3 regions of the Planococcus sp. MB-3u-03 genome follow, and region 1 is predicted to be linked to each of the others. Evidence: riboswitches for the same ligand, from Rfam matches in the RefSeq annotation. Region 1 holds a riboswitch; each other region holds the start of a gene.
What was found. A riboswitch is a leader RNA that binds a small molecule or an ion and turns the genes downstream of it on or off. The one in region 1 is predicted to bind thiamine pyrophosphate.
Positions count from the first base shown of each region.

Region 1 (5,237 bases):
GGACGGTTTCCGCAAAAACTGCAGCCCCGCCGTCTTTCAAATCATCGCGGGCCACCGCTGTAACGACGACATGCTTCAAGTTCATGATTTCCGTCGATTCCGCTACGCGCTCCGGCTCGCCCCAATCCAGTTCGTTCGGCAAGCCGGTTTTGACCGCGCAGAACCGGCACGCTCTTGTGCATGTATCTCCCAGAATCATGAAGGTCGCGGTGCGGCGTTCACTCCAGCATTCATGGATATTCGGGCATTTTGCTTCCTCGCATACCGTGTTCAATTTTTTCTCGCGCATCAATTTCTTCAGATCATTATAAGTTTCGTTCGTGTTCAATTTCACTTTCAGCCATTCGGGTTTACGTTCACGCTGCTTTGTTTTTGTCATCGCATAAGTTCCCCTTTCTCTTCTCGTCGGTGGTTCCATTCTTCGCTTGCGTATTTGGCTTCGAGCACGCGCACTTCTTCTAGCAGTTCAGCTGGTGGTTCGAATTTTTCCAAAAGGATGCCAAGCCCCGTTTCAAATCCATCCTTGAATGCCTGTTGTACTTCTTCTAAGCTTGCCGGTTCTTGCAGGAGTTCGTTGATCGCGACGGCGCGTGTGCGGAAAGCTTGGCGCGCCCTTTCCTTCACCGCTTCACTCGGGTAGACAAACAATTCGAACAAACGGTTTTCATCCAGCTGCAGCGGAATAGATCCGTGCTGCAAAATGATGCCTTGTTTTCTTGTCTGCGCGCTTCCTGCCGCTTTCCTGCCCTCAACAGTCAATTCATGCCAAGACGGTTCTTCAAAGCATACCGCTGAAGATTCTTTCGAACGCTTCCTCTCCGCAGCGAGTTGTGCTTGAATCCCTAAATTGCGGTAACCTTCAAGTAAGCCTCGGGAAATGACCAAATACGCTTCTTTTACTGATTTCGGCATGGATGGATGATGTTCCGGAATCACTACGCTGTAAGTCAATTCCTGATCGTGGAGTACGGCTTTTCCGCCGGTCTGCCTCCTGACCAAGGGTATGCCCAATTGCGCAGCTTTTTCGAGATCGATGCTGCCATTCAGTTTCTGGAAAAATCCCACTGAAATCCCGGCTGGCGCCCATCCGTAAAACCTGAGCACAGGTTTCATGCCCGTCTTGCGCTGCCAGTTCATCAATGCTTCGTCCATTGCCATATTGTGGGCCGGCGTGCAAAGCCCCGACTCCATATAGCCCCATGTTTCGTCCAAAATATCTCAACTCCTCTCAGCTTATGCATGACTCCAAAGCCCATAAAAAAACACCGCTTTCCATGGGGAAGCGGTGTATGCAGGCAAAAGGAAGCATACGTACCACTTCCCTACGCTGGCATGGTCCAGATCAGGTTCAAGGGGTCCAAGCATTCGCTCGTCTCAGCCAGTCAATTCCGGCTCCCCCAGTGGTCAGCTATGTATAGTTCTTCTCGAGCTTATCATTTCTTTCAAGAAATCTCAATATACTAAATAGTATTTTCTTTATATTTTTATCCAATTTATTCAAAAATATCCAAAAAAGATTTCCCTATACGTTTTGCTGATAGGGAAATCTTTATTATTAGATAATCGTCTTGCCGTTCTGCGCCAACGCGAAGTGGATGCTGTGTTGAAGCGTACGGAAGCATTCATAGCCAGAGAGGTCTACGCCCGCTTCTGTGATGGTCATGCTGGTGTGCGGTGAAATACCGGCCAGCACCGTTTTCGTCCCGATCAAATTCGCGGCCGACCCTAATTTTTCGATCAGCATCGCCGCATGCTGGTTGAAACTTTCATTCAGCCCGGTCAAATCGAGGAGCAAGTAACGCGCTTTGTATTTCGGCAAATTCTCAAGCGTTTTGGTCAATAACTCTTCAGCACGCGCTTCATCATAGCGTCCGAGAAGCGGAACGACCACAATATCTTCGAGCACTGGAATAAGCGGTGAAGTGATTTCCCGGATCATGTCATGGAGATCCGCTGTCTTTTCATCCACCAGCTGTTCGAGTTCGCGGATTTTCTCCGATTCTTTGCGGCGTGCCAGTGTATGGATGTTCTTTTCAATCGTCTCTTCTGACGGGAAATAGCGGATCAGGCATTCATCATGCCCTTCAATCTGCGAGTGGACCACTTCATACCAAATGCTGCGGCCGAGGAGCGAGCTGAAGATTCCCGCGTAATGGGCCGGCAAGAAACTGCCGCCGGTCTTTTTTCCTTGTGCCACATTGATCTGATATTCCCAGCTGTTTTTCAGCGTCACTTCCAAAGTGGCGGCTTCTATATCCAAATTGCGGATGGATGCCAATCCCCAGCCAGCTGATGCATATGTATTGGTTATAAGTTCCGAAGCTTTAAAAACGGAAATCCCGCCCATTTTGTGGAAATAATCCCCCACTACCTGGCCTTGGCGAAATCCTGTCGACTCCAAAACGACAGTTGCTGCGTCTTCCCCAGAGATTTCCTCGATGGAATCAAAGAACATTTTCATCGCAGTGGAAGTCCAGAACAGTACGGAATTCTGCCCTTCAAAGAGGAAGCGCCCTTGTGGGAGATCCCATTCAAAATCCAGGCCGCCCACGTTTACCTTCGTTTGTTGCGTCATTGTATAGCCATCCTCCTTATTTAGCACTATTAAATAATCATACGCCAGCCGGGTATCCCCAGCAAGTTCTAATGTTTTAAAGCACTCCAATTAAGGAATAGATAGACAAGAACGCTAAAGGAGAGGTGCTAACGATGGCAGAAAAAGACCGTTTCAACGAAAAGGAACGAAAAACAAGCGACGGAGCTCCAATGGACAATCCTGAGCAAGTTAAGACAGATAAAGAAACCATGACAGAAATGCACGAAGAAGAAATGAATGTGGATTCCATCCCATTGGAAGACTTGAAGCAGGACATGAAAGACGAAAAAAATCCCCGTGATACGAAAGATGATTCAGCAAGCGAGGAAAAACATCCAGAATGATTTCTTCTGCGGGCTTATCGCCCGCAGTTTTCCTGGCAAACGATACTACTGTAAAGGAGAGATTTGAATGGCACAACAAGAATTAAAACAACAAGCATTGAAAATTTTGGAAGACAGCATGATCGGGACTTTGGCAACGATCAAAGACAACAAGCCGCATTCCCGTTATATGACATTCTTCAATGACGAATTTACATTGTACACGGCTACAAGCAAGCAGACACAGAAAGTGGACGAGCTCGAGAAGAATCCTAACGCCCATATCCTGCTTGGCTACGAAGGGGAAGGCGTCGGCGATAGCTTCCTAGAAATCGAAGGCCAGATGTCGCTGCGGGATGACCGTGAGCTGATCGACAAAGTGTGGAACGAACACTTGACCGGCTGGTTCGATGGCCCAGAAGACCCCAACTTGATCATCCTGGCAATTACGCCAACGCGTGTCCGTTTAATGAACCGCAAAGGCAAAGATCCACAAACAATCGAATTATAAAAAAAGCCTCCGCTATCGGAGGCTTTTTACGTGCGCAATAAATCACGTAATCCTTCTTTATTAAATAGAAGATCTTGCAAATTGTATTCATCCAATACTGACAGATACGCATGCAGTGCCTTGCCGAGAACACCACGTAGCCCGCAGATCGGGGAAATCGGGCACATATTGGTCTCTGGATTGAAACATTCCACCAAGTGGAAATCTTCTTCCATTTTACGGACGACCTTGCCGACATTGATGTTCTCGGGACGGTCCGCCAAACGAATGCCGCCTCCCCTGCCCCTGACCGTCTCGATAAATCCCGCTTTGCCGAGTTCGAATGTCACTTTCATCAAATGGTTTTTCGATATATGATAAGCATCGGAAATTTCCTGTATGGTTGTCAGTTTGCCATCTTCTTTTGTTCCCAAATAGATGAGTACGCGCAATGAATAATCCGTATACATCGTTAATCTCATTGGTTTCACCTTCCCTGCACGTTTATTATACGCGCCGCCATAATTTCTGGAAAGGAAACGCATCTGCAGAATCGGGGCTTTTTCAGCCCATTATTCCATGTGTGACTTTTCTGTGAAATGAAATGTGTCTAAATTTTAAAGATGTATTTTAAATATATCTTTTAAACTCCTTTCGGTTTATAGTGGGATTATAGAAAACAAAAGGAGAGATTGACTATGTTATCCGAACAAACAAGAACCATTGTCAAATCCACTGCCCCTGTATTAGCTGAACACGGAAAAACCATCACCACCGTTTTTTACAGCAATATGTTCGAAGCGCATCCGGAACTTTTAAATATTTTTAACCAAGCCAACCAAAAACAAGGCCGCCAGCAAACGGCGCTTGCCAATACTGTGTATGCAGCTGCGGTGCATATCGATAATCTCGAAGCGATCCTTCCAGCAGTTGTCCAGATCGCCAATAAACACGTCAGCCTTGGCGTTAAAGCTGAACATTACCCAATCGTCGGGGAATACTTGCTGAAAGCGATCAAAGAAGTACTTGGCGATGCGGCGACAGATGAGATCATCAATGCCTGGGCAGAAGCATACGGCGTCATTGCCGATGTCTTCATCAGCATCGAAAACGGCATGTACGAAAAATCCGAAACCCAGGAAAACGGCTGGAGCTTCTTCAAAGACTTCACCATTGCACGCAAAGTGAAAGAAAGCGAAAACATCACTTCGTTCTATCTAAAACCGGCTGATGGCAAGAATGTGCCGAGCTATGAAGCTGGCCAATACATCACGGTTCGCCTTGCGATCCCTGGAGAAGAATTCCTTTTCAACCGCCAATACAGCTTGTCACAAGCATCACGTCCGGATGAGTTCCGCATTTCCGTCAAACGCGAAGCCGATAACGACCCGAACGGAATGGTTTCCGTCTACTTGCACGAAAACATGAACGAAGGCGACACCATCGAAGTGAGTGCGCCTGCCGGCGAATTCGTGCTCGATACAAAACGCGAAACGCCAGTGGCATTCGTCAGCGGCGGCGTAGGTATCACGCCGATGATGAGCATGTTCGAAACCGTTGCAACGCAAACACCGGAACGCCCGGTTTCATTCCTTCATGCAGCACGTAATGAAACTTTGCATGCATTCGACAAAGACGTCCAAAAATACGTCGCCACAATGGACAATGCAAAATACAAAACTTTGTATTCCGATGAACCGCAAGGCTATATCACTCGTGAAATCCTGGAAGATATGGTCGATGCAAGCGGCGAAGTATACGTTTGCGGACCGGTTCCATTCATGGAGAAAATGATCAGCGAATTGCGTGCACTCGGCATGTCCGATGA
Region 1 covers NZ_CP025135.1:2,736,673-2,741,909, forward strand. The annotation lists gene lipA (lipoyl synthase) at 1-379, opposite strand, end outside; gene CW734_RS14910 (lipoate--protein ligase family protein) at 376-1,215, opposite strand; TPP riboswitch at 1,303-1,409, opposite strand; gene CW734_RS14915 (STAS domain-containing protein) at 1,556-2,575, opposite strand; gene CW734_RS14920 (hypothetical protein) at 2,710-2,940, shown strand; gene CW734_RS14925 (pyridoxamine 5'-phosphate oxidase family protein) at 3,008-3,430, shown strand; gene CW734_RS14930 (RrF2 family transcriptional regulator) at 3,457-3,891, opposite strand; gene hmpA (NO-inducible flavohemoprotein) at 4,108-5,237, shown strand, end outside.

Region 2 (5,237 bases), 1.1 Mb from region 1:
CAGTGCCAAAGCCGCGGGCACGATGCCGATGAAAAAAGATAGGCGGATCCAAAATGGGTGCAAAGTGACTAAGCCGATCATGGCGGTGATAGAAGCGACGCCGCATAGATGGAGCGGCATATAACGGTTGAAGCTCCAATACTCGTGGCTAATGGCCCAATATTGATAGGACACTTCAGAGATGAGCAGCACAAGAAAAAGCAGCCAGCGTAATTGCTGGAACAAGGCATTTTTAGCGGCTAAATTATCTCTCAAAAGGATCAGGCAAAGGAACCCTGTCAAAGCGATTGCCAGTACCACTAGATGGCTTACGGAAAAAAGCTCGAACGGATAATCGGATCTTGCACCAAACCACGTATCCATCGCTGCCCCTCCTTCTGTATCCAGTTCGAAAACCACTTCAATATGCGCTTAAAACCTTATTCCCCTGTCCCTTTCTTCAACACTTTATAAATGTCCTTCTTGTGTTGCAGAAACTCTTCTGTCAAAGTGATGTCTTCTGCTCTCGGCCTCGCGAAACCCACTTTAAACTCAGCGAGGACACGCGCAGGTTTTTCCGATAACACCAGAATTCGGTCTGCGAGAAACAAAGCTTCTTCTATATTATGCGTGACGAAAAGAATCGAGCGTTTATTATGCTGCCAAATATCAAGCAGCCATTTTTGCATTTCTGAACGGGTGAATTCATCGAGCGCTGAAAACGGTTCGTCCAGCAAAATGAGCGGCTGTGGGCTCAATAGGCTGCGGATAAAGGCGGCGCGCTGCTTCATGCCGCCGGACAATTGGTGCGGATACGATTGCTCATAACCTGCCAGGCCTGCTTTTTCCATCATTTGAATGGCTGCTTGCTGGTCTTTGTGACCGGCGATCTCAGCCCCTAACAAAACATTGTCCAGCACGGTGCGCCACGGAAGCAGCGACGGGCTTTGCGGCATATAGCTGACGGAGCCTTTTTGGCCGTTGATGTTCTCGCCGCCCAATAGAATACTTCCTGCATCCGGCTCATAAAGCCCGCCAATTAAATGAAATAACGTGCTTTTACCGCTGCCGGAAGGGCCGAGCACGGCGACAAATTCATCGTCTCCTATATTCAATGATAACTCTTTCAGCACTTCGGTCCCGTCAAAGCTTTTCGTCAATTGCTCAATCGCCAATTCAGCCATTCAAATTCCCTCCCCCGCTCGTTTTCCAGCGGATGACCCGCTTTTCGAGTAACACGATCGCCGCAAAAAATAGCATGCTCAAACACATGATCAACAGGATCGCGACAAATACTTGCGTCGTCCGGAATGACGACGAGGCGAGCGTCATATAGACGCCGATGCCTTCCTGCGCCCCGAGCCATTCAGAAATGACAGCGCCCATGACGCTATAGGTCGCCGCACATTTCCAGCCTGAAAAGATCGACGGCATCGCATGCGGCCATTCGAGTTTCCAAAAATCTGGCGTCTGTTAGCTCCGGCCATTTTCATATAATGCAGCAACTCGCCACTCGTCTGCCTGAACCCGTCAAGTGCCGCGATAGTGATCGGGAAAAACACACGAGAATGATGATAATCAGTTTCGGCACAAAGCCGAAGCCGAACCAAATGACCAATAGCGGCGCCAAAACGATAATCGGGATATTTTGCGATAAAATCAACAAAGGATAAAAGGTCTCCCGCAGTTTCGGCACGAGATGGAGGAGCATCGCGACGCCGAGCCCTATCGACGATCCGATAAAAAGCCGAGGATCGACAAACGAATTGTCGCAATCAGATGCCCGCTGTAGTTTTGGCCAACTTTTACCGCTTCCAGCCCGATCTGATAAGGGTCGGCAATAGCCAGTCCGGCACTTCAAACAGTGGCACCAGCACTTGCCAGATGATCAATAAAAGGATGAGGACCAGAACCGGTCTCCATCCTTTTCGCACAATCATCACGGCCGGTATTTCTCCGTCAATTTATCCATCGACGCGCCGCTCGGCTGATACAGCACTTTGATTTGTGAGATGACGTTCGAACTGCCGCACTCGATCATCGCTTCGTTCATTTCTTCGACGATTGAAAACAACTGCGCCAGATCCCCTTCCATCGTCGTCTCCAATGGATTGACTTGGTACGGGACGCCTGACTTTTCAATGACGGCAATCGCTTTGTCCACATACGGAATAACGTCTTCCCCGTTTTTGGTTTTCGGGATGATTTGAATACTTAATAGTGCATTGCCCATCAGTTTTCCTCCTCCGGTAAAAATTCATTGGTGTATGCCTGCTCGACGTCCAGTTCCTCATCCAGCAACCCGTTGCCGAACATCCAAGCTGCATAATCCGCCCACACTTGCTCTTGTTGTTCGCCGAATTTCGCGGCATCGTCCTGATATTTCGGCGACAGCCATTTCTGGCTCGCATTCACCAGTTCCGGGTCCAAATCTGGTACCGCTTCGATCAAGATCTCAGCTGCTTGTTCCGGCTCATCGATGGCGAATTCATAGCCTTGCGACACTGCTTTGGTGAATGCACGAACGGTTTCCGGATTTTCTGCAATCAAGTTTTCATTGGTCATCAGAATCGGGGTGTAATAATCCAGTTTGTCCGAGTAGTCCGTCAAATACTGCATGTTCAATTCATCGCCGCGCAGTTCGGCTTCAATTCCCGTCCAGCCGTAATAGATCCACGCAAAATCAATGTCGCGTTCGACCGCTGTGAAAAAGTCGCTATTGCCGATATTGACGATGTCGACTTTTCCCACATCGGCATCGTCTTGTTCCATGATGGACCCAAGCACTGCTTTTTCGACCGGCGCGCCCCATCCGCCGTAAGTTTTCCCTTCATAATCACTCGGCGATTCGATGCCTTTGTCTTTAGGTGATGCAAATCCGGACGTGTTGTGCTGGATGAGCGCCGCGATCGAGACGATCGGGATTCCCTGGACTCTCGCTTCCGTCAAGCTTTCCTGTGCCCCGATGCCGAATTCCGCCTGGTTGGAGGCGACCAATTGATTGGCGCCCGCTTCACCCGGCAAGATGATTTCGACATCGAGCCCTTGCTCTTCAAAATAGCCCTTTTCCTGCGCCACATACAATCCGGTGTGGTTGGTATTTGGCGTCCAATCCAACACCATCGTCACTTCTTGTAATCCCTGTTGTTCATTCGCCACATCGCTGCCCGGATTTTCCGCTTCGTCTGTACATGCCGCCAGCAGCAATACCGGCGCAATGGCAATCGTCCATTTTTTCATCTTGTTTCCCCCTCTGAATGAATTCATAAAAGATGATTTCAGGAGCTGATTCAGGGGACATATCCAATTGCGGATACAAAAAAGCGCCCAAGGTTATAGAAACCTTGGGCGCATATCATCGCAGAATAGACCGATTTGAATATGTTCCCTCCGCTGGTATTAGCCAGTTCAGGTTCCAAGGGTCAATATCTCACGGATATTCTCTCAATCGGCAACACCGATTCCCCACATGTGTTTTATGAAATTAGCATTTGTCTTTCAAGGTCTATCTTGTCACAGTTCACCGAGATGTTCAAGCACTGTCTGGCATCTCATTTGAACAAACAAGTTTTTCTTACATTGGGACAGCTTCACCGCTATAGACTTTGAGTTCCATCGGCGCGCTCATGAATCCGGCTGCTTTTTTCGAAAATGCCGTGAAATGCTCGCTCGCGTTATGGGCTTCGATTGCTTGCGCATCTTTCCATACTTCGACCATCGTGTAATGGCCGTCCTGCTCGACCGATTTCATCAAATCGTATTGTACATTGCCTGGTTCTTGACGCGATGCTTCAATAAGAGTTTTGCCTTCATCTAAAAACGCTTGTTCTTGGTCAGGTTTTACTTGCAAATGTGCGTGGATAATCATCATATGTTTTCGCCATCCTTTAATTTATATTTTTTTAATAATCAACGATATTGTCTTGCATACGTTGTAGCATATCGCTTAGCGCATCCACTTCCTCAGACGTGAAATCGTGGAGCATTTGCTTAACGAAGCCCATATTTTCTTTCCGGTATTCGATGATGCGCTCGCGGCCTTCATCGGTCAGGCTGACAAAAATCACGCGGTTGTCCTCTGGATTTCTGCGCTTCGTGACCATTCCGCTCGCTTCTAGCTGTTTCAAATGACGCGTAATCGCGGCGCCGTCGATATTGACCAATTTTTGAAGCGTCGATTGATTGATTTCATCCACCTTATACAGTTGGGACAATAATTCATAGCGTGACGCACTGATACCTGTGCAGCGCTCGAACTTTGGGCTGATCTGATTGGTCAGGCCCTTAAACTGGTGCAGCATTTGTTCCTGCTTTGAAAATGAACACGGCATAGAAAGACCTCCTAAATAATCGATGAAGTCAATTGATAGCTGTGCCCACTATTCATTGACCAGTCAAATATAATACATAAATACCGAATACTCAAGATTGGCTGGCTTAGCTCCAGGTCGTGGTCGTCTCGACCGGCAAGCGGTACGACTGGAAGCCTTCGTTGGCGGCTTTACCAATCGTGAGAAGCATGACTGGCACATACCGCTCTTTGTCCAGGCCGAACGTTTCAGCGATTTTTTCCTTGTCGTAGCCACCGATTGGGTTGGTGTCGTAGCCGAATGCACGGGCAACGAGCATCAATTGCATAGATACAAGCCCTGAGTCCAATAGCACGATGTCTTTCATCTGCTCTTTGGACATGCCTTCATACAAAGGTTTGAAGTAGCCGACTTGGAATTCTTTCACTTCTTCCGGCATATAACCGAGTTCTACAGCTTTTCCATAAATCTCTTCTGCGTACTCAATGTTGTTGAGGTCGCCGAACACGGCAATGACAGCTGATGCACTCATCACTTTTTCCAAGTTGAAAGATGCCAGCGGCGCAAGCTTTTCTTTTCCTTCTGCGCTGTCGATAACAACAAAACGCCAAGGCTGCATATTGATGGAAGATGGCGCCGTGGAAGCCTGTTTCAGGATTTCGGTCATTTCCTCGCGGCTGATTTTCACGTCCGGATCGTATTGTTTAATGGAACGGCGCCCATTGACGATTTCATTGAAATCATTGGTTTTTGTTTTGCAGTGTTCATGGTAAATTGCTCCTTTTCTATCCTAATTGTTTTGAGAAATATTAATTGACCCCTCATTAATTGATGCCTCACATAATATAAACCCGTTAAAGAAAAATGCAACCAGAAAGTTTTACAGGATTTTTATCCATAAAAAGAAAGGCTTCTGCAGCCTTTCTTGCTTTTGCTTTTGATAATCGC
Region 2 covers NZ_CP025135.1:1,664,292-1,669,528, reverse strand. The annotation lists gene CW734_RS09650 (YwaF family protein) at 1-363, opposite strand, end outside; gene CW734_RS09645 (ABC transporter ATP-binding protein) at 420-1,163, opposite strand; partial or broken gene CW734_RS09640 (ABC transporter permease) at 1,156-1,919, opposite strand; gene CW734_RS09635 (thiamine-binding protein) at 1,919-2,212, opposite strand; gene CW734_RS09630 (ABC transporter substrate-binding protein) at 2,212-3,219, opposite strand; TPP riboswitch at 3,347-3,457, opposite strand; gene CW734_RS09625 (putative quinol monooxygenase) at 3,554-3,850, opposite strand; gene CW734_RS09620 (MarR family winged helix-turn-helix transcriptional regulator) at 3,882-4,310, opposite strand; gene CW734_RS09615 (nitroreductase family protein) at 4,417-5,064, opposite strand; gene CW734_RS09610 (GNAT family N-acetyltransferase) at 5,181-5,237, opposite strand, start outside.
Region 2: another riboswitch for thiamine pyrophosphate. It lies ahead of CW734_RS09630 (ABC transporter substrate-binding protein); the one in region 1 lies ahead of CW734_RS14910 (lipoate--protein ligase family protein).

Region 3 (5,237 bases), 220 kb from region 1:
TCTACGAAGATGCAACAGTGAATGAAGTGACGGGTGTCATCACGCATTTCTATAACGGCGCAAACTTTGTGATCCAAGATACAGAAGGTGACGGCGACTGGAAAACTTCAGAAGCGATCATCGTCAACAAATCATCTGCATCCAGCAGCCTGGCTGTCGGGGATGTCGTAACGGTCGCGGGAACGGTCGAAGAATGGTTCTATAAGGGCTATTCCGATATGCGCGAAAACGATTTGCCACTCACACGCATCCGTTCGACGGACGTTGTGAAAACAGCAACAGCAGAACTACCTGAACCGATCGTTATCGGCGAAGATGTCTTCCCACCGACTCAAAATATCGACAATGACGGCTTGACGGAATTCCAGCCGGAAGAAGACGGCATTGATTTCTGGGAGTCACTGGAATTGATACGTGTCAGCGTAGCTGAGGCACAAATCGTTGGCCCACAAAATTACGGCGAAGTATTCGTCGTATCGAAAAATGCGACAAATAATGAGTTCCACAAGCAAGACGGAATCCTTCTTGAAGAAGACGATTTCAATCCGGAACGTATCACCGTCACAACAGGTGAAGGCGTCGTCGCAAAAGCGGGCGATACATTTGCTGAAGCTCCAGTTGGCGTTCTCGGCTACGGATTCGGCAACTACCAGATCTGGACGGACGAAACCGAAGTGCCGGAAATTGTAGATGGCGGAACTGAGCCGGAACAGACATGGATCGAAAACGCAGATGATAAATTGACGGTTTCCACGTATAACGTCGAGAACTTCTCTGCAGACCCGAGCCACACATCAGATGCTAAAGCACAGCGCATCGCAGAATCATTCGTCAACGACTTGAACTCACCGGACATCATCGCGATGGTCGAAGTACAGGACAGCGACGGGCCGATTGCTTCAAAAGACTCTGATGCGACCGCTTCTTATGAGCGCCTCATCGAAGGCATCCAAGCTGCAGGCGGTCCTGAATACGCTTGGACAGACATCGCACCGGAATACAACCAGGATGGCGGACAGCCAGGCGGCAACATCCGCGTAGGCTTCTTGTACAATCCGGACCGCGTTGATTTGTCTGAAGGCGAAAAAGGAACAGCGACAGAGGACAACTCGTGGACAGATTCAGGCGACCTTGAATTGAACCCGGGACGCGTACAACCGATTCCAATGCCAAACACACGTAAGCCACTCGCGGCACAATTTGAATTCCAAGGCGAAGAAATTGTCGTTATCGCAACGCATTTGAACTCCAAAGGCGGAGACCAAGGCTTGTTTGGGCAAAACCAGCCGCCGGAATTCACTTCTGAAGTGGAACGCATTGAATTGGCGCATGCCATTAATGGCTTTATCGAAGAAGGACTCGAGAAGAATCCGGAACTCAATGTCGTCGTCACTGGCGATATGAACGATTTCGAATTCACGCCGGCACTTGATGCACTAGAAGGCGACATCTTGACGAACAAAGTCAACGATGTTCCTGAAGAAGACCGTTTCTCTTATTACTACCAAGGCAACTCGCAAGTGCTCGATCACTTGTTGGTGACGAACAATTTGGCGGACAACACAGAACTTGATATGGTCCATATTAACTCGATGTTTATGGAAGAACATGGACGCGCATCGGATCATGATCCACTACTTGCACAAATCACGTTCGACAAACCGCAAGTGCCTGGTGAACAGGAAGCGGATCCGGACCTTTCAGGTGAAGAAGCAGTCATCACAGCCGGTGAATTCGATGAAGACGGTACACTCGACATCACATTCACAGAAGGCACAATCGATGAACTTCTTGAAAGCGGCAAGGATTTGACCGTTCAACTGGAACAAGCGAACTTCACATTCACGGCAGCCAACCTCCAGCAATTAGCGGAAGCGGCTGGCGAAGAAATGACGCTTGCCCTTGCAGTCGATGACGCCGAACAAGTAGACAAACGCCCTGCACTCAGCGACCAGCTTGATATCGCTGTACTCGGAGCGGACGGCGAAGAACTCGGCCTGACACTCAGCGAACCGATGGAATTGAACTTCCTGACGAATCCGGATGTCAAAGTCCAATTCGGCGCACGCCAAGATGATAGAGGCAAATGGAAGATCATCCAGGGCGACCTGAATGGCGAAACTTTCACGCTTGAAGTGAACGAGTTCGGCAACTACACCGTTATTACGAACAAAGGGCAATTGAAGAAGAGCAAGAAATAACGAATGGAGCCGCCGGTTTGTACCGGCGGCTTTTTTTGTCTTCACTCAAGTAAAAATCTTCCGGGTCGGGCTTGCCCGTAAACGTTCCTTTTTCAATTCCGGCTTGCTATAATGAACTCACATTACCGGAAGCGGGTTGAGACTATGGAAAAACGGATGATGCAATGGCTGATGGTTTTCCTGTCGGCGATGATTCTCGCGGCTTGCGGAGGGACGGAGACAGAGGCGCCGCCCGAAGCTGAAACAGAGCAGACGGATTCCCCGGTCGATACGGCCGCTCAGGAAAAAGCCGTGATGATAGCGAATGCCAAGACACATGTCTACACGATCTATACCGATTTCGAGCAAGGGTCCGGCTTTTTATTCAATAACCAGGGCGACATTTTGACGAACGCCCATGTCGTGCGAGATGCCACGTTTATTTCACTCGTCAATAGCGACGGCCAGGAATTTGCCGGCAAAGTGATCGGCATGTCGCTCGATGAGGATTTGGCGCTTGTCCGTGTTGAAGACCTCGCAGGAAAAGAGCCACTTGAGCAGGAAATGCAACCGGTCGATATCGGCACACCGGTTATCGCCATCGGCAGCCCCGAGAACGCAGCGAATACTGCGACTGAAGGGGAAATCACCGACACCGGCGTCGATTTCTCGGAAGTCTTTGTCTATACGGATCTTTATGAAATGAATGCTTTGATCAAGCAGGGCTCAAGCGGCGGGCCGTTACTCGATGCAAGCACCGGCCGCGTGCTCGGCATCAATTCGGTCATGCTTGAAGACAATCCCGAAATCGGCTATGCAATCCCGCTTTATTTGAAAAAGGAAATGTTGGATAGCTGGGCGAACAACCCAGATCCGCTTCCTGAATCGCAATTGGTGGAACCGTCCGTAAAGGATGCGTATTTTGAAGAAGCGCTATTATCGAGTTTCATCGAAGCCTATTATGACTTGCTGCCGTATTCGATGAATGACGAGGAGCTGAATTATTATTCTTCCTATTTAGTACAGGGAAGCCAGGCGGTTGAAGCGGTAGACAGCGTCGTCCAAGAGTATTCAGCGGATGGCCGCGTGTTCGATTCCGTCGTGCCGGAAGTCAGTTCCGTCGAAATTGAAGGCGACCGTGCATACGTCGAAGCCGGCGCAGTATTCAATTACCACGAAGCAAACGGCGAGACCGGAACAATCGACCACCGGCGCCTCTATACCGTTGTGATCGATGAGTACGGGGATTATCAGATTGAATATGTAGAAGAATAATAGGAGCCTCCGTTTTTGGAGGTTCTTTTTTTTTAGTGGATTTAGAGTGGGGAGCTTGCGCTGCAACCGGACGCTTTCCGGAGGGCTCGCATTGAGCCGCTTCCCTCGCTTACGCTCAGTCCAGGGTCTCAATTGTCTCGCTATACCTCCCGGAGTCGCCGGTTTCCGCTGCAGCCCTAGTTTTAGAATGAAAACGAAATGCATCGTTCATTGAAGACCGTGTGTGTGAAATGAAAGCTTGCTTGCAAGAGGCAGAACAGTACCATGGTGTCAGTAAATCGATTCCAACTCATTTTCACTTTCGATTATCAATCAATCAAACAAACCAAAGCGGACGAAATCGACAAAACCACTCAACTAGTCACTTATCTATCCAATGGAATCTAAAAGCAGCATCGCGCTTAAGGGTGAAGCGAAGCCGGAAAATGATAAACTTCGCATACTCCACTAGATTGGGAAATGAACGTATAACTTTGCTCCCACATCTGCAAAAGCAGATGCGTCGCAAATGAATCGGCTCAACTGCCTTTCGCCAATTCATTGGCTCATTGTGAAAGCTCAAACCCAAGCGAGGCTGCGGATAACTAGTAGATGAAAAGTGCAAGCTAATTCCAATTAAACAACAAAACTCCTGCTATCTTAATTTCAAAAAGTTTTGAATTCGCTAGCCAGCTATGGTATTCTATTGCCGACAATAAAAAAATATCGCTATTCCACTAGGGGAGCCAAGTTGGCTGAGACGGACAAGAGTCCGGACCCTTTGAACCTGATCTGGATCATACCAGCGTAGGGAAGTGGGCGAATTGTGAGCTTTTCTCCAATTTCTTCAGCTGACCTTTATCGCCGCTTCCTTACCTGGGAAGCGGTGTTTTATTTTGCCCAAAAAAGGAGAGAGCGACATGACATTTTGTAAAGAAGTCCGGTTGGAATGCACAGATTTATGGGACGCCAGTTTTGAACACCCGTTTGTGAAAGGCATCGCGAAAGGCGATTTGCCGCTCGATGTTTTTAAATTCTACGTCATGCAAGATGCCTATTACCTAACCCATTTCGCGAAAGTACAGGCGATCGGTGCCACAAAAGCCAAAGATTTGAAAACGACGCAATCCTTTGCGCATCACGCAGAACAGACCTGCGCCGCGGAACTCGCGCTTCATGAATCGTTTATGGAATTGCTCGGGGTAACAGAGGAAGATTGGAAACTATTCGAACCGTCGCCACACGCCTATGCTTACGTTTCGCATATGTACCGTTCGGCAGAAGGCGATCTTGCAGATGTGCTTGCAGCCTTGCTTCCGTGCTATTGGCTTTATTACGAAATCGGCGAACGGTTGAAAACCGCGACGCCGGAAGAACCGATTTTTCAGAAATGGATTGGCACATACGGATCCGAGTGGTTCGGGGAACTAGTGAACGAACAGATCAATCGGATGGACCATTTAGCTGAGGGCTTGCCGGAAGAGCGGCGCAAGGAATTGAAAACGCGCTTTATGAGAAGCAGCTATTATGAATGGCAGTTCTGGCAGCAGGCGTGGACGATGGAAACGTGGGAGCTGCCCGCGAAAAAGGAGAGTGTCCGCCATGCTTAGGGAATTGCGCGCACGAAAACCCTTGATTCACTGCATCACTAATCACGTCGTCTCGAATTTTCAGGCAAACGGCTTGCTCGCGCTCGGCGTCTCGCCGGTCATGGGAGATGAACAACAGGAAGTCGCCGAGCTCACAGGACACGCCGATGCCTTATCGCTCAATATCGGCACGATCACGGAGCGCTCACTCAAC
Region 3 covers NZ_CP025135.1:2,520,085-2,525,321, reverse strand. The annotation lists gene CW734_RS13985 (DUF6359 domain-containing protein) at 1-2,201, shown strand, start outside; gene CW734_RS13980 (S1C family serine protease) at 2,346-3,455, shown strand; TPP riboswitch at 4,164-4,265, shown strand; gene tenA (thiaminase II) at 4,355-5,044, shown strand; gene thiM (hydroxyethylthiazole kinase) at 5,037-5,237, shown strand, end outside.
Region 3: another riboswitch for thiamine pyrophosphate. It lies ahead of tenA (thiaminase II); the one in region 1 lies ahead of CW734_RS14910 (lipoate--protein ligase family protein).